One region of the uncultured Azonexus sp. genome, then DNA from elsewhere that is predicted to be linked to it. Evidence: predicted binding sites of a transcription regulator. Region 1 holds the regulator's gene; each other region holds the start of a gene.
The links. Region 1 encodes sigma-54, which starts transcription at its own class of promoters, with help from an activator protein. Its sites were predicted from a motif close to TGGCACGCTTNCTGCTNA; they were not measured.
Positions count from the first base shown of each region.

Region 2: a site for sigma-54 is predicted at 2,589-2,606, ahead of Q0799_RS10930 (ammonium transporter). Genes of this name have one in related genera too.
Region 3: a site for sigma-54 is predicted at 2,424-2,441, ahead of nifH (nitrogenase iron protein). Genes of this name have one in related genera too.
Region 4: a site for sigma-54 is predicted at 2,250-2,267, ahead of nifE (nitrogenase iron-molybdenum cofactor biosynthesis protein NifE). Genes of this name have one in related genera too.

Region 1 is NZ_CALJNI010000004.1:73,940-78,147, reverse strand. Features, by position in the region: gene hprK (HPr(Ser) kinase/phosphatase) at 1-440, opposite strand, end outside; gene ptsN (PTS IIA-like nitrogen regulatory protein PtsN) at 449-898, opposite strand; gene raiA (ribosome-associated translation inhibitor RaiA) at 950-1,273, opposite strand; gene Q0799_RS02990 (RNA polymerase factor sigma-54) at 1,288-2,742, opposite strand; gene lptB (LPS export ABC transporter ATP-binding protein) at 2,767-3,501, opposite strand; gene recX (recombination regulator RecX) at 3,498-3,932, opposite strand; gene recA (recombinase RecA) at 3,925-4,208, opposite strand, start outside.
Region 2 is NZ_CALJNI010000015.1:39,211-43,418, reverse strand. Features, by position in the region: gene Q0799_RS10945 (Nudix family hydrolase) at 1-341, opposite strand, end outside; gene Q0799_RS10940 (ATP-binding protein) at 338-1,210, opposite strand; gene Q0799_RS10935 (murein transglycosylase A) at 1,258-2,481, shown strand; gene Q0799_RS10930 (ammonium transporter) at 2,638-3,840, shown strand; gene Q0799_RS10925 (co-chaperone GroES) at 4,029-4,208, shown strand, end outside.
Region 3 is NZ_CALJNI010000009.1:4,722-8,929, reverse strand. Features, by position in the region: gene nifD (nitrogenase molybdenum-iron protein alpha chain) at 1-1,373, opposite strand, end outside; gene nifH (nitrogenase iron protein) at 1,478-2,359, opposite strand; gene Q0799_RS07480 (NAD(+)--dinitrogen-reductase ADP-D-ribosyltransferase) at 2,537-3,367, shown strand; gene Q0799_RS07475 (PAS domain S-box protein) at 3,382-4,208, opposite strand, start outside.
Region 4 is NZ_CALJNI010000017.1:66,036-70,243, reverse strand. Features, by position in the region: gene Q0799_RS12355 (SLC13 family permease) at 1-684, opposite strand, end outside; gene nifE (nitrogenase iron-molybdenum cofactor biosynthesis protein NifE) at 824-2,221, opposite strand; gene Q0799_RS12345 (helix-hairpin-helix domain-containing protein) at 2,343-3,371, opposite strand; gene Q0799_RS12340 (RnfH family protein) at 3,490-3,762, opposite strand; gene Q0799_RS12335 (electron transport complex subunit E) at 3,774-4,208, opposite strand, start outside.

The DNA of each region.
Region 1 (4,208 bases):
ACGTCCATGAACACGCCGTGCAGGCTGATGGTATCGGCCAGGCGGGCCGACAGGTAAATGCGCAGGTGATCGATGACCGCCGAACAGTGCTTGGGCGACAGGATCAGCGGCACGTCGGCGGCCTTGCAGGCATCGACGATGAATTCGGGGGGCTTCAGGCCGTCGGCAACGATCATCGCCGGCGTGCGGGCCGACAGCAGGTCGATGAACATCTGGCCGAAGCGCCGCTCACCGATGCGCATGGCCCAGTCGTATTCGGCCTGCCCCATGACCTGCAGGCGTTCCGGGTGAATGATGTTGATGTGGCCGACGACGTCGGCACCGTAATTGCTGGCGGCCTTGAGCTCAATGCGCCGGTCGTTGCGCTGACCGGCCAGCCAGTTGAACAACAGCTTCTCGCGGTTGTCCTGGTACAACTGCTCCAGGCTGATGTGCCGCACGGCGCCGGTCAGGACTTCTTGAACAGTGCCAGCACCGCTTCGGCGTCCGGGGCGGCCTGCAAGGCTTCGCGGAAGGCGCGGTCGGAAAAGCGCTGAGCCAGTTCGGACAGGATCTGCAGATGCTCTTCGGTCGCCTGTTCCGGTACCAGCAACACGAACAGCAGGGTAACCGGACGGCCGTCCGGCGAATCGAAGGGAATCGGCGTCGCCAGACGGATCAGCGCGCCGGCAGCCTGCTGGAGGCCCTTGATCCGGCCGTGGGGAATGGCCACGCCCTGGCCAAGGCCCGTGGAGCCGAGCTTTTCGCGTGCGAACAGGCTGTCGAAAATCAACGAACGCGACATGTCGAGCCGGCTTTCGAACAGCATGCCGGCCTGTTCAAAAACGCGTTTCTTGCTGCTCGCATCCAGGTCGAGCAGGACCTGATCGGCAGTCAGAATGTTGTCTAGAGGGTTCATGGGAACTTTGCAGCAAAGAAACCGCACCCCTCGGGGTGCGGTCGGTCAGGCTTAGTCGTCGATGTGCATGGACGGCTTTTCGCCACGATGGTGGTCCTGCATCTTCTGCTTGTACTTCTGGACCTGGCGGTCGAGCTTGTCGAACATGGCGTCGATGGCGGCGTAGAGATCGTCCCCGGCTTCTTCGACATGCATGTCCTTGCCCGGAACGTGAACGGTGACTTCGGCCTTCTGCTTCAGCTTTTCAACGGAAAGCACGACGCTGGCGCCGGTAACCTTGTCGAAATGACGGAGTACGGGATCGAGCTTGTTCTCGACGTATTCGCGCAGTGCCGGGGTGACTTCGATATGGTGACCGCTGATTTGCAGATTCATTTTTTCTCCTCTCTCTACAGGGTCTTGCGTAAATTGACCGGCGGGATGTTGAGCGATTCACGGTATTTGGCAACCGTGCGTCGGGCAACGACAATTCCCTGCTGGCCTAGTATTTCGGATAATTGACTATCCGACAAGGGCTTCTTGCCATCTTCCGCCGAAATCAATTGCTTGATCAGGGCACGAATGGCCGTGGCAGAACAGGCACCACCGGTGTCGGTGGACACATGGCTGCCGAAGAAGTATTTCAGTTCGAAGATGCCGCGCGGCGTGGCCATGTATTTCTGGCTGGTGACGCGGGAAATCGTCGATTCGTGCAGGCCGAGCAGGTCGGCAATCTCGCGCAGCACCAGTGGCCGCATCGCCACTTCGCCATGTTCGAAAAACTGGCGCTGGCGGTCCACGATGGCCTGGGTGACGCGGTGGATGGTATCGAAACGCTGCTGGATGTTCTTGATCAGCCAGCGGGCTTCCTGCAACTGGCCGCTCAGGTTGCCGTTACCACGGCGCTGGCGGGCGAGGATGTCGGCGTACAGGCGGTTGACGCGCAGGCGCGGGTAGGCGTCCGGGTTGATGTAGGCCGTCCATTTACCCTTGAGCTTCTTCACGATCACGTCGGGCGTGATGTAGCGCGCTTCGTCCTGCGCGTAACCGGCGGCCGGCCGCGGATTGAGGCTGGTGATCAGCTCGTGCGCGCCACGCAGGATCTCGTCGTCGCAACCGGTCAGGCGACGGATCTTGACGAAATCGCGGGCAGCCAGCAATTCCAGGTGCTTGTCGGCAATGGTCAGGGCCAGCGTGCGCTCGGCGCAATCCTCTTCGGCCTGCAACTGCAACAGCAGGCATTCGCGCAGGTCGCGCGCACCGATCCCGGTCGGATCGAAATTCTGGATATGGCGCAGGGCGATTTCGAGTTCCTCGAGTTCGACTTCGTACTCGGGCGGCAGGGTTTCCAGCAGCTCTTCCAGCGGCGTGGCGAGATAGCCGTCGTCGCTGAGCGCTTCGATCAGGAAGCGGACCAGGCTGCGATCGCGATCGCTCAACTGGGTCATGCCCAACTGCCAGCCCAGGTGCTCGCGCAGGCTGACGCTGGAAGCGTGGGCATCCTGCGGATCGTTGTCGTCTTCCTCGTCGCGGCCGGCGCCGGTGAAGGTGCCGGCATCGCTGGACCAGCGATCGTCGTCGACATCGCCAGGCGTCATCGGCGGCTCGCCCTGGGCATCCTCGCGCGATTCGCTCGCCGGCGCAGGTTCGCTGACCGGTTTGTCGGGCGAATCGAACTGCTGGGCACCGGCGAAGGACTCGCCCGGCCCGTCATCGTCGCGCTCGAGCATCGGGTTTTCCAGCAGGTAGCGTTCGATTTCCTGCTGCATCTCGACGGTCGACAACTGCAGCAGCTTGATCGACTGCTGTAATTGCGGCGTCAGGGCCAGATGCTGCGAAAGCTTGAGCTGAAGTGCCGGTTTCATTGATGCAATCTTGGTTTGGCGAGGTCAGAGGCGGAAATGCTCGCCGAGATAAACCTTGCGTACACTCTCATTGTCGACAATTTCCTCCGGACGTCCAGAGGAAAGTACATGACCGGCGTTGATGATCACCGCGTGATCGCAGATGCCGAGCGTCTCGCGCACGTTGTGATCGGTGATCAGGACACCGATGCCGCGTTCCTTGAGGAAGCGGATGATCTTCTGGATTTCCAGCACGGCAATCGGATCGACCCCGGCAAACGGCTCGTCGAGCAGGATGAAGCGCGGATTGGTGGCCAGCGCGCGGGCAATTTCGACACGCCGCCGTTCGCCGCCGGACAGTGCCGCTGCATTCACGTGGCGGACATGGGTGATGTGCAGTTCGTTGAGCAGGCTTTCCAGTCGCTGGCTGCACTCGTCGGGTGAAAGCTTCTGCAGTTCGAGCACGGCGAGGATGTTTTCCTCGACGTTGAGCTTGCGGAACACCGAGGCCTCCTGCGGCAGGTAGGACAGACCGGTACGGGCACGCGAATGCATCGGCTGGTGGGTGAGGCGCTCGTCGTCGATATAGACTTCGCCGCCATCGGCAGCCACCAGGCCGACGATCATGTAGAAACAGGTGGTCTTGCCGGCACCGTTCGGCCCGAGCAGACCGACCACTTCGCCGGAGCGCACCGAGAAGGAGACGTCTTCGACGACGGTGCGCGCCTTGTAACGCTTTTTCAGGTTGTGCGCGGACAGGGTGGCGGTTGGCTGGCTCATTCTTCACTGGCTCCGCGCAGGGTCTGGCGGATCGCTTCTGCAGAAAAGCCGCGATATTGCAGGAAACGCATCTGTTTGGCACGTTCTTCTGCAGATTGGGGGGGCTGCCCGAACTTTTTCGCCCAGATCGCCCGGCAGCGCTCGCCCTCGTCGCCGGCCTCGGGCAGGGCGGCTTCGATGTCGCCATCGCTGACGCCCTTTTGCCGCAATTCCTGGCGCAGGCGGCCGTTGCCGTAGCGATTGGCGCGCGCCGAAACGCGCTGGCTGGCATAACGGGTATCCGACAGCAGGTGCTCGGCCTGCAAGGCATCGAGCACCGCCGTCAGGGCTTCTTCACTGTCGGCATGCGCCGCGAGTTTGGCATGCAGTTCGGCCCGGCTGTGATCCCGCCGGGTCAGGCACTGCAAGGCACGCACCCGCAGATCAGCCATTGGCGGCCTTGCTCGGTTTGATCACGGTGGTGCTCGCCGCCTCGCGGATGCCGGCTTCGATTTCCTGGGCAATTTCCGGGTGCGACTTGAGGAACTCGCGGGCGTTGTCCTTGCCCTGGCCGATCTTCTCGCCCTTGTACGAATACCAGGCACCGGATTTGTCGACCAGCTTGTGAGCGACGCCCATTTCGACGATCTCGCCCTCGCGGGAAATCCCCTCGCCGTAGAGGATGTCGAAGATGGCCTCGCGGAACGGCGGCGACACCTTGTTCTTGA
Region 2 (4,208 bases), on a different contig from region 1:
CGGCCACGTTCCTGCCAGTCCACGGCACTGTGTTCGAGCGGGGCGGTGATGCCGATTTCGCCGGTCCAGGCGGTGACGCGCCAGAAATTGAGGCGGACCGTCGCATGCGGGTAGGTGAACACGCGGGTCAGCCAGGGGTGGCAGACGGTGACGGTGATCCCCAGTTCTTCGTGCAGTTCGCGCACCAGTGCGTCGCGCACGCTTTCGCCGGCCTCGACCTTGCCGCCGGGAAACTCCCAGTAGCCGGCGTAGACCTTGCCTTCCGGACGCTGGGCGAGCAGGAATTCGCGACCGTCGGCGCGCAGCATCACGGCGGCCGCGACTTCGACGATGGCGCTCATGCCGGCTGGCGCCCGGCCAGGTCGCGGGCGAATTGCCAGGCGACGCGGCCCGAGCGCGACCCGCGTGACAGTGCCCAGTTCAGCGCTTCGCGTTCGCTGGCGGCGATCACTGCGTCGCTAATGCCGAACTGCCGCGCCCAATGCGCGAAGACGGCCAGGTAATCGTCCTGCGAGAAGGGGTAGAAGGAAATCCACAGGCCGAAGCGTTCGGACAGCGAGACTTTCTCCTCGACCGCCTCGCCGGGGTGGATTTCGTCGCCGACGCGCTGGGTTTCCAGGTTTTCCGACATGTATTCGGGCATCAGGTGGCGGCGGTTGGAGGTGGCGTAGATCAGGACGTTGTCCGGTGGCGCCGCGACCGAGCCGTCGAGTACCGATTTCAGGGCCTTGTAGGCGGTTTCGCCGGCTTCGAACGACAGGTCGTCGCAGAAGATGATGAATTTTTCCGGCCGGCCGTCGACCAGGTCGACGATGTCCGGCAGGTCGATCAGGTCGTGCTTGTCGACCTCGATCAGGCGCAGGCCGTCGGCCGAGAATTCGTTGAGCACGGCCTTGACCAGCGAGGACTTGCCGCAGCCGCGGGCGCCGGTCAGCAGCACGTTGTTGGCGCCCTGGCCGGCGACGAACTGGCGGGTGTTGGCGACGATGCGGGCTTTCTGGTCGTCGACGGTCTCGATGTCGCTGAGGCGGATCGGGTGCGGCTTGCCGACGCCCTGCAACCAGCCGCGGGCGCCGCTCTTGCGCCAGCGGAATGCCACGGCGGCGTGCCAGTCGGGCAGGGGCGGGGCCGGTGGCAGCGTGGCTTCGAGGCGGCCGAGCACATGCTCGGCGCGGGTCAGCAGGCGTTCGAGTTGGGCGGAGTCGATCATGGTGGCAGGTATACTGTGCGGCAAAGCTGCCCACTCTAACCAAAGCCATGTCAAAAAGCCAAGTTGTCCTGTTTGCTCTCGCCCTGCTGCTGGCCGGGTGTTCGACCCTGCCCGGCCTGTCCGCGCCGTCCGGAGAAAAGGCGCCGGCCTGTCCGCCCTGCGCGTCCTGCCCGGCGTGTCCGGCCGTCGAAACGCCGGTGCAGCCGCCGGCCTTCTCGCGCGTGTTCTCGCCGGCGAGCTGGGACGATCTGCCGGGCTGGAAGACCGATCAGCATGCGGCGGCCTGGCCGGCCTTCGTCCAGTCCTGTCGCGGATTGCAGCGGCGCAATACCGGTCAGTTCTGGCGCGAGATCTGCACCGGGATCGATGCGGTCGACGGCAAGTCGGATGCTGCCGTGCGCCAGTTCTTCGAGGCCCGCCTGCAACCTTACGCGGTGTCGACGGCCGACACGTCGGCGGTCAGCGGCATGGTCACCGGCTATTACGAACCGCTGCTGCTGGGCAGCCGCACGCCGGGCAAGCGCTTTGCGTTCCCGGTGCATGGCGTGCCGGAGAACCTGCTGACCATCGAACTGGGCGACCTTTTTCCGGAACTCAAGGGCAAGCGCGTGCGCGGCCGGGTCGAGGGCAACAAGGTCGTGCCCTACTGGACGCGCGGCGACATCCTGGCCAATGACAAATTGCCGGCGAAGACGCTGGCCTGGGTCGATGATCCGATCGAACTGTTCTTCCTGCAGATCCAGGGTTCCGGCCGCATCCGTCTGCCCGATGGCAGCACGATGCGGGTCAATTACGCTGACCAGAACGGTCATCCGTATCGTTCGATCGGCCGCCTGCTCGTCGAGCGCGGCGACCTGAAGCTGGAAGAAGCGTCGATGCAGGGCATCCAGGCCTGGGCGCGGGCCAATCCGGCGCGTCTCGACGAGTTGCTCAACAGCAATCCGAGCTATGTCTTCTTCCGCGAGATGCCGGCCAGCGACGACGGTCCGATCGGCGCCCTCGGCGTACCGCTGACGCCCGAGCGCAGCATCGCCATTGATCCGCGCTCGATTCCGCTGGGAGCGCCGGTCTTCCTGGCGACGACGCGCCCCAATTCGGCGCAGCCGCTGAACCGGCTGGTGATGGCGCAGGACACCGGCGGTGCCATCCGTGGTGCAGTGCGCGCCGATTTCTTCTGGGGCTTCGGCAAGGAGCCGGGCGCCCTGGCCGGCCGCATGAAACAGGACGGCCGGATGTGGGTTCTGCTGCCGCCGGGACATCCGCTCGACTGAGTTGATGCACGATACCGGGGCGTTTGCCCCGCGTCATGCACGCTTGCGGTGCGCGTTTTGTTTTGGTGCATTTTCCAATGCACTGATTTGAAACGGATTTCATGCACTGGAATGGTGCTTGCTTTTCCGGCTCCCAGATTATTTTCTGGGGGTCCCATGGAAACTTTGCACTCTGGCAGCAACGTATTGTTCATTCTTCTGGGCGGCATCATGGTGCTGGCCATGCACGCCGGCTTCGCCTTCCTCGAGGTCGGCACGGTACGCAAGAAGAATCAGGTCAACGCCCTGGTCAAGATCCTGACCGACTTCGGCGTGTCGACGATTGCCTACTTCTTCATCGGCTACGGCATCGCCTACGGTGTTCATTTCTTCAGCGGTGTCGAGACGCTGATGGAGAAGAACGGCTATGAACTGACCAAGTTCTTCTTCCTGCTCACCTTCGCCGCCGCGATTCCGGCCATCATTTCGGGCGGGATCGCCGAGCGCGCGCGCTTCTACCCGCAACTGGCGGCCACCTTCATGCTGGTCGGCTTCGTCTACCCCTTCTTCGAGGGGATCGCCTGGAATGGTGCCTTCGGCATCCAGGACTGGCTGACGGCCACTTTTGGTGCGCCCTTCCACGACTTCGCCGGCTCCGTCGTGGTGCATGCGATGGGCGGCTGGATCGCGCTGCCGGCGGTGCTTCTTCTTGGTGCGCGTTATGGCCGTTACACCAAGGACGGCCGGATGTCGGCGCATCCGCCTTCGTCGATTCCTTTCCTGGCGCTCGGCGCCTGGATCCTGACGGTAGGCTGGTTCGGCTTCAACGTGATGAGCGCGCAGACCATCGAGAACATTTCCGGCCTAGTCGCGATCAACTCGCTGATGGCCATGGTCGGCGGCACGCTGGCGGCGCTGGTGCTCGGCAAGAACGACCCCGGCTTCGTCCACAACGGCCCGCTGGCCGGTCTGGTCGCCATCTGCGCCGGTTCCGATCTGGTGCATCCGATGGGCGCGCTGGTCATCGGCGCCATCGCCGGCGCGATGTTCGTGATCCTGTTCACGCTGACCCAGAACCGCTGGAAGATCGACGACGTCCTCGGCGTCTGGCCGCTGCACGGTCTGTGCGGCGCCTGGGGCGGCATCGCCGTCGGCATCTTCGGCAGCACCGCGCTCGGCGGCGCCGGCGGCGTCGCCTTCATGTCGCAACTGCTGATGACCCTGCTGGCAATCGGCGTCGCCCTGCTCGGCGGTTTTGCCGTCTATGGCGGCCTGAAGCGCGCTTTCGGCCTGCGTCTCGACCAGGAAGAGGAATACCAGGGTGCCGACTTGAGCATCCACCGCATCACGGCGACGCCGGAGCGCGAACCGAGCTGGTAAATCGCCAGGCGGGCGGAAGCCGGAAAAGAAAAAACTTCCGCCCTGCCCTTGAAATCGGCCAAGGGCGTCACTATTATTAGCACTCACCGGCGACGAGTGCTAACAGATGCCCGCGCCGGTCCCGGTGCCGCAGCCGCGTGCCCGGCCAATTTCAGTGTTTTGCAGATAAAACTACAGGAGCGATATCCATGAACATCCGTCCTTTGCACGACCGTGTGATCGTCAAGCGCGTCGAAGCCGAGCGTACCACTGCCTCCGGCATCGTCATCCCCGATTCCGCCGGCGAGAAGCCGGATCAGGGTGAAGTGCTGGCCGTCGGCCCGGGCAAGCGTGACGACGCCGGCAAGTACATCGTTCCCGACGTCAAG
Region 3 (4,208 bases), on a different contig from region 1:
AAGATGGCGAAGCCATCGCAGCCGTGGTACGGACCCGAGTAATCCCAGGAGTGGAGCTGGCGGAACGGAATGCCCATCTTGTGGAAGACGTACTTTTCCTTGATCCCGGAGCCGATCAGGTCGGGCTTGCAGGCCTTCACGAACTCTTCGAACTCGTAGCCGGTGACGTCGTCGTAGATCAGGGTGGCATCGCCCATTTCCTTGATCGTGCGATCGTAGTCATCGTTGTGGGCGAATTCGTAGCCGGTGCCGACCACTTCCATGCCCAGATCCTCGTAGGCGCCGACCACGTGACGCGGACGCAGGCCGCCGACGTAGAGCATGACCTTCTTGCCTTCGAGGCGCGGCTTGTACTTGGCGATCACGGCATCCATCATCGGCGTGTACTTCTCGATGACGCGCTCGGCGCCTTCCTTGATCTTGTCGTCGAAGAAGGAAGCGATCTTGCGCAGCGATTCCTTGATCTTGGTCGGGCCGAAGAAGTTGTATTCCATCCAGGGAATCCCGTACTTCTCTTCCATGTGCCGGCTGATGTAGTTCATCGAGCGGTAGCAGTGGAGCAGGTTCAGCTTGACCTTGGGGGTGTTTTCCATTTCCGCCAGGGTGCCGTCGCCGGACCACTGGGCAACCACGCGCAGGCCCATTTCTTCGAGCAGGATGCGCGAAGCCCAGGCGTCGCCGCCGATGTTGTAGTCGCCGAGGATGGCCACATCGTACGGGGTGGTTTCGAAAGCCTGACCGTCGCGGTTGGAGAGGATCCAGTCGCGGACGGAGTCGTTGGCGATGTGGTGGCCGAGCGACTGCGAAACACCGCGGAAGCCTTCGCAGCGGACCGGGATGACCGGCTTGCCGATCTGGGCAGCAGCTTTCTTGGAAACGGCTTCGATGTCGTCGCCGATCAGGCCGATCGGGCATTCCGACTGAACCGAAATCCCCTTGTTCAGCGGGAACAGGATTTCGATTTCCTCGATCAGCTTGGCCAGCTTCTTGTCACCGCCGAAGACGATGTCGCGTTCCTGGAAGTCCGAGGTGATGTTCAGTTCGCAGAAGGCATCGACGCCGGTGGTGCCGACGTAGTAGTTGCGGCGACCGGCGCGGGCGTACTGGCCGCAGCCGACGGGGCCGTGCGAGATCGAGATGATGTCCTTGATCGGACCCCAGACCACGCCCTTGGAACCGGCGTAGGCACAACCGCGCATGGTCATGACGCCCGGCAGGGACTTGCGGTTGGAGGTGATGCACTTCTTCGACGTTTCCAACGACGTGTCGTTGATCATCAAGTGCTTGGCCCGGTCCTTCTTGGCCTTCTCGGGGTAAATCTCCAGCACCTCGGCAATGAGGGCGGCCGATTCTTCGCGGGTAAGCGCTGCCATGTGAAACTCCTTTCGTTGCGCCGGCATCTATCTGTGCACGACGCCACAGTTGGTTTTGAAAACTCTGTGGGACGCCACCGGAGTGGCGGTCCCGATGGCGACTATCAGGCGGCCAGTTCGGCAGCGGTCTTGCCGACGATGGATTCGTCTTCAGCTTCCAGGATGCCGAATTCCATCAGCAGCTCTTCCAGCTCTTCCATTTCGACCGGGGTCGGAATGACGAAGTTGGTGTTGTTGACGATCTTGTTGGCCAGGGCGCGGTACTCGTCGGACTGCTTGTGGGTCGGATCGTATTCAACGCAGGTCATGCGGCGGATTTCGGCGTGCTGCACGACGTTGTGACGCGGCACGAAGTGGATCATGGTGGTGCCGAGGCGCGAGGCCAGGGCCATGATCAGTTCGTCTTCGCGGTCGGTGTTGCGCGAGTTGCAGATCAGGCCGGCCAGACGCACGCCACCGGAGTTGGCGTACTTGACGATGCCCTTGGCGATGTTGTTGGCGGCGTACATGGCCATCATTTCGCCGGAGCAGACGATGTAGATTTCCTGGGCCTTGTTTTCGCGGATCGGCATGGCGAAGCCACCGCAGACCACGTCACCGAGCACGTCGTAGAAGACGAAGTCGAGGTCTTCGTCATAGGCGCCTTCTTCTTCCAGGAAGTTGATGGCGGTGATGACGCCGCGGCCGGCACAGCCGACGCCGGGTTCCGGGCCACCGGATTCGACGCACTTGACGCCGCCGAAACCGACGGAAAGGACGTCTTCGAGTTCGAGGTCTTCGACCGAGCCGGCTTCGGCAGCCAGGTGCATGACCGTGGTCTGGGCCTTGCTGTGCAGGATCAGGCGGGTCGAGTCAGCCTTCGGGTCGCAGCCGACGATCATGACCTTCTTGCCGGACTCGGCGAGTGCCGCCACCAGATTCTGGGTGGTGGTCGACTTGCCGATGCCGCCCTTGCCATAAATGGCGCATTGACGCAGTTTTGCCATGGTGTAATCTCCTTGTTTCTGTCAGTCGATTTGAAAAGGAATTGGTGAGTGTCGCGACTGACCTTCTGCACGTTGCGTGCCAGCTCGACTGACAGATTCCAAGTTGTTGTTTATTAAATGAAAACAGACAAACCTGCGGATGGGGGCAGGGCGGGGCTTTGCGACAAAGACCCTGGCTTGTGTAGGGGTGACGACAAAGCGACACTGCCGCGCGAGGCGCGCCTGCCGATCAACCGCTGCAACCTGCCGGCGGTCGTGCTCGGTAGCCTGACCTATCAGCGCCATCCCTCGCCGCTGCTGCTCGACGGCGTTGCCGAACTGCACCGCGACCTGTTCCGCCGCCTGGGCGGAGCCGGTGACGATCCGGCGGTGCGCGGAGAAGTCTTCCGCGATTACCTGACCGTGCATTTCCAGCTCGAATGGCCGGAGGAAATGGGTTTCACCGGCAACCACAAGTCACGCGCCCGCGCCAATTACGCGCGCATGATCCGCGGCTGGAGCTTCGATGCCGACAGCCGCGAGGGCGCGGTGCTCAAGGGCTGGGTCGAATCCCGCTTCGGCCTGTTGCCGCGCTGGCATGGCCAGCCGCTGCGCGACACCAACGACGACGCCTGGCTGCATTACATGGAAATGCGCTCACAGGGGCTGTACGGGACCAGCGCGCTGGAGTCGCAGTTCGACCTGGTCTATACCTATTGCCAGCATGAACTCGCCCGTCGCCATCCTGGGGCCAGGCATGTGACGCTGTATCGCGGCGTCAACCGGGTGGCCGATCATGAAATCCTGGACAGTCGGGACGGCGGACGCCATACCATCCTGCTCAACAACCTCAATTCCTTCACCTGCAGCCGCGACCGGGCCTGCGAGTTCGGCGATTACATCCTGACGGTGGACATGCCGCTGACCAAGATATTCTTCCACTGCGGGCTGCTACCCGGCGTGCTGCAGGGCGAGGACGAATTCCTGGCCATCGGCGGTGTCGTCGATGTCACCTTGTCGACAATCTGAAGCGTGGGGCGGGCTCAGCCCTGGCCGCGCAGGCCGGGGTCGGCGGCGACGATGGCGTCGAGCGTGGTCAGTGCCTCGGCGTAGGCGAAATTCTCGATTTCGTTGCCCAGGCGGGTGGCCGAGCGGCCGGCGGCGAGCACCAGGCGGGGCTGCAGCCGGTGGAAGTGATCCTGGGCATTGATGTCGTCACTGGCCAGCAATTCGCGTAGTTCTGCCAGTTCGCCGGCCAGGCGAGCGTAATCGACGGTCGGCGCGGGAATGTCGGCAACGGCTCGTTCATGGGCTTCGCGCAGGGCGGCGAAGGCATCGCAGAATTCGGTCAGCAAGGCGGTCAGCGCCGCCGTCGGCAGGGCGGCCGAGGCTTCCGGCGTCATGTCGCTGCCGATGCCCTGTTCGATCTCGCCGGCTCTGGCGGAAATCTGCAGCAGACCGAGGGTGGCCGCCGAGCCCTTGAGCGAGTGGGCGCGTCGCCGGGCGGTCGGCGTGTCGCCGTCGGCGAGCAGTTGTTCGATGCGGTGGCCGTCGTCGCGGTGCGTGCCGCAGAACTGGTCGAGCAGGCGCCACAGGCGTTCGCTCTGGCCGAGCGTCGAGCGCAGGCCGAGCTTGCAGTCGAGTCCGGGCAGGCTGCTCAGACCCTGGCAGACTTCGTCGCCGGCGGCCGGCGCGGGCAGGCCGGATGAGCGGCCGGCGTCGCCGCCTTTCAGCCAGCGCAACAGCGCGGTGTACAGGACGGCCGGCTCGACCGGTTTGGCAATGTGTTCGTTCATGCCGGCGGTGCGGGTGGTTTCGCGGTCCTCGTCAAAGGCGTTGGCGGTCATCGCCAGGATCGGGATGTTTTCGC
Region 4 (4,208 bases), on a different contig from region 1:
TCCGGTCAGTGCGTATTCGGCAGCCAGATCGCTCAGGCGGCGGCGCCCCTTGCCCGGGGTGCCGTGTTGCGCCTCGCCGCGGGAAAGCCAGCGCCGGGCGAGCGTCATGTAGCCGAGGCCGAGCATCAGGACGACGAGGCCGGCCGGCGTAAAGTCGAAAAAGGCAAAGCCGGCATGACCCGCGCGCGCGAGTTCGCTGTTGACCACCATGTTCGGCGGTGTGCCGACCAGCGTCAGCATGCCGCTGATGAGTCCGGCAAAGGCGAGCGGCATCATCAGCCTGGCTGGCGAAACGTCGATGCGCCGGGCAATGCTCAGGGCCACCGGAATGAACAGGGCGACGACACCGGTCGAACTCATGACCGAACCCAGGCCGGCGACGGCCAGCATGAGCAGCACGAGCAGCCGCGTTTCGCTGCTCCCGGCCCGCGTCAGCAGCCAGTCGCCGACGCGGTAGGCGATGCCGGTGCGGACCAGCGCCTCGCCAATGACGAAGAAGGCCGCGATCAGGATGACGCTCGGCTCACTGAAGCCGGCCAGCGCCTCGGCGGAGGTGAGCGTACCGGAAAGCACCAGCGCGAGCAGCGCCATGATCGCCACCGCGTCCATGCGTGGCTTGTTCATGACGAAGGCGACGATGCAGGCGGCGAGCAGAGAAAAGACCAGGAGGGTGTCGGGGTTCATGCACGCTTCATTGCCGGAGGAAAGGGTCCGGTCTTTTCGTGAAGAGGGGGCCGGGAGCGAGGCCGTATTGTATCGGCTGTGTGTGTGCGCTAGAACCCAAACCCCGTTACATCACCCGATGTACGCCGAGAGCAGATGCTCAAGCCGTCAGCACGGCCCCCGACACGCCCTGCGCCCACGGCGCCGGCTTCCTGACCGCGGACCACACCGGGCTTTCCATCGACAGCGCCAGTTGCCGGGCGAGTTCGCTCATGCCGGCGTAGCCGGCGTAGCCGAATTCGCGTTCCTGGTTGATGTCGAGGAAGGGAATGCGCGCCTTGAGCGCGGTGTACAAATTGCGCCCGCCGGCGATCAGGATGTCGGCCCGGTACTCGTGATAAGTCGACAACAGGGCCTTGGGGCTGCCGTCGTCGATCATCTTGGTGTCCTCACCCATCAGTTCGCGGATGCGCGCCTTGTCTTCCTCGGTCGATTTCTTGGTGCCGGTGGCGACGACCTTCATGCCCAGATCCTGCAGCGCCGAAACGATGGACCACGACTTGACGCCGCCGGTGTAGAGCAGGACGCGCTTGTCCTTGAGGCGGGCGCGCCAGGGTTCGAGCGCGGCGTGGGCCTTGGCTTCCTCGCGGGCGATGACCGCCTCGGTGCGGGCGATCAGGTCGGGGTCGCCGATCAGCCGGGCGAAATCGCGCAGCGCATTGGAAACGTCCTGAACGCCGTAGAAACTGCCTTCGAAGAAGGGCTGGCCGTAGGTTTCCTGCATTTTGCGGGCAACGTTGAGCAGGGCCTTGGCGCAGACGACCATGTTCACCTTGGCCCGGTGCATGGTCTGCACTTCATGGAAGCGGGCGTCGCCGGACAGCGTGCACAGGATGCGCAGGCCGAGTTCGTCGAACAATGGGGCAACGTGCCAGAACTCGCCGGCGATGTTGTATTCGCCGATCAGGTTGACGTCGTAAGTCGGCAGGCCGTCAGCACGCGGCTTGGCCGGTGCCGGCTCGGCGGTGCCGATGACGTATTTGAACATGGCCTCGCCGGCCAGGCGGTTGCCGAGGTTCTTGGTGCCGTAGAAACCGGCGGCATCGACCGGCACCACCGGGATGCCAACGCGTTCGCTGGCGGCCTTGCAGACGGCTTCGACGTCGTCACCGATAAGCGCGGTGACGCAGGTGTTGTAGACGAAGACGGCCTTCGGCGCGTAGCTGTCGACCGCCTGCTTGATCGCATGGAACAGGCGCTTTTCGCCACGCCCCATGACCACGTCGGTTTCCGACAGGTCGGTGGTCATGCCGATCTTGTACAGGGTGACGCCAGAAGAGCGCGTACCGCGGTTATCCCAGGAGGAACCGGCGCAGGCGATCGGCCCATGGACGATGTGGGCGACGTCGGCGATTGGCAGCAGCGCGATCTGCGCGCCGTCGAAGGAGCAGCCGCCGGCCGTGGCGCCCGGCTTCGGCTTCGAACAACCGGACTTTTCCTTGGTGTTATGGCTGCAGGCCGGCTCGTCGAGCAGGGCCTGGATTTCGCTGGCTTTCATGCGCGTTCTCCAGATGACTGGCTAACACTCAGCAAAATGGGTGCCACCGGGCAGCACCTTGTTTTATTTGAGAATTTTCAATAGCAGGCTTGTCGCCTTTGCGACAAGCCTGCGAAAAAACTCAAATCTTCAACAACTTGCCGACCTTTTCCAGCAGCTTGGCGCCAACGCCCTTGGCCCGCAGCAAGTCATCGAGCTTGGCATAAGGCCGGGCGGCGACGATGGCTTCGGCAACCGTCTTGGAAATCCCCTTGACGGCAGCCAGTTCGGCCGCGCTGGCGGTATTGACGCTGACCGGGCCGGTCTTTTCTGCAGGCTTGCTGGCGCTGGCTTTCTTGCTCGCGCTCTTGCCCGCCTTGGCAACCGGCTTGACCGCTGCCTTGAGGTCGCCGCTGACCGGCTCACTCACCGCCGCCACTACCGGCTCGGCGATCACTGCCGCCGCCAGATTGCGGTAATCACGCGTCAGGTAACCCGCCGGCGTCCATTCGCGCAACATCACGGTCAGCGCGCCGCTGGCGTTCACCGCCGGCACGCTGTACTGACAATCGGCCCAGGCACTGCCACCGGACAGCTGGCCGAGCACCACGCTGGCCACCGGCTGGCCCTGCCAGGCGCCGCCTTGATAGGGCGCATCCAGCGCCCAGACTTCGAGGGCCAGCGTGCCGCTGAGGTTATCCGGCGCGCGCGGACTGGCGATGCGTTCGATGGCGATTTCCGCCACGCCGTCGGCCACCTGACAGCTCACGTCGCCGAGCAGGAAAGGCTGGAAGAAGGTCTGCGGCGTCGCATAGACCGACAAATCGCGGACCTGGAGACTGCCGTCCACTCGCTGCCCGACCAGGGCCATGGCCATGACCTGGGCGGCACAACCGGCCGGCGGCAAAACCGTCACGCAGGCAGCCACGTTGAAATTACCCGGGGTCGGCTGCAAGGCCAGCTCGGCAACCTTGACGCCGTTCAGCGCCAGCCCGTCGAAACCGCCGGGGCTGGCCCACAATTGCAGGGCCCAGTGGGTGCCATCGGCCAGATCGGCTTCGGCCAGGCTGACATCGGCGTTGAGATGGACGAAGTCGCCATCCAGACAGTAACCATGATTGGCACCAAGCGCGGTCATGGCGTCGGCGGCGGAATAATTCGTCGTATGCACGGGCATCTCCCAGGGACAAGGCCGCGCATTATAGGACAGAAATATTTCAATACAATCAATTATTTACGCACAAATACGGTGCATAAACCGGTATTCCAATGTCGCAAAAACGACAATCCTATTCGTCTTCGTCGCTGTCCTTGCGCGGCACCGTCGCCGGGTCGCAGATGATGGCCCGGTAGATTTCGACGCGGTCGCCGGGACGCAAGGCAGCGTCGAGCTTGGCCAGTTTGCCGAAGACGCCGACTTTCTGCGCGGCCAGGTCGATATGCGGAAACTGTTTGAGAATGCCGGAGCGCTCGATGGCTTCCTGCACCGTAGCGCTGTCCGGGACTTCGATGTTCAGCCAGACCTGCTGGCCGGGTTCGGAATAGGCGACGCCAATCTGCATGTCTGTACTCCTCAGGCGGCAGCCGGTTCAGCGCTGGCGGCTTCACGTTCCGCCAGCTTGCGGTCGATGATGCGCTTGCCGGCAAGCAGGAAAGCCAGCGCGGCGAATCCACCGGGCGGCAGGATCATCAGCAGGGCACCGCCATAGCCAGGCACCTGCACTTCGAGAAAGGAAAAAGCTGGCCCAAGCAGTTGCGAAGCCTGGGCAAACAGGGTGCCAGCACCGAGGAACTCGCGTACCAGCCCGACCACGGTCAGCGCCCCGGTGAACCCCATGCCCATGGCCAGCCCATCAACCGCGCTGGCGAGCACGCCATTGCGTGCAGCAAAAGCCTCTGAACGGCCGAGAATGGCGCAATTGGCAACAATCAGCGCGATGAACAGACCGAGCACCTTGTACAGTTCGTGCAACCAGGCGTTCATCGCCAGATCGACGACGGTGACCAA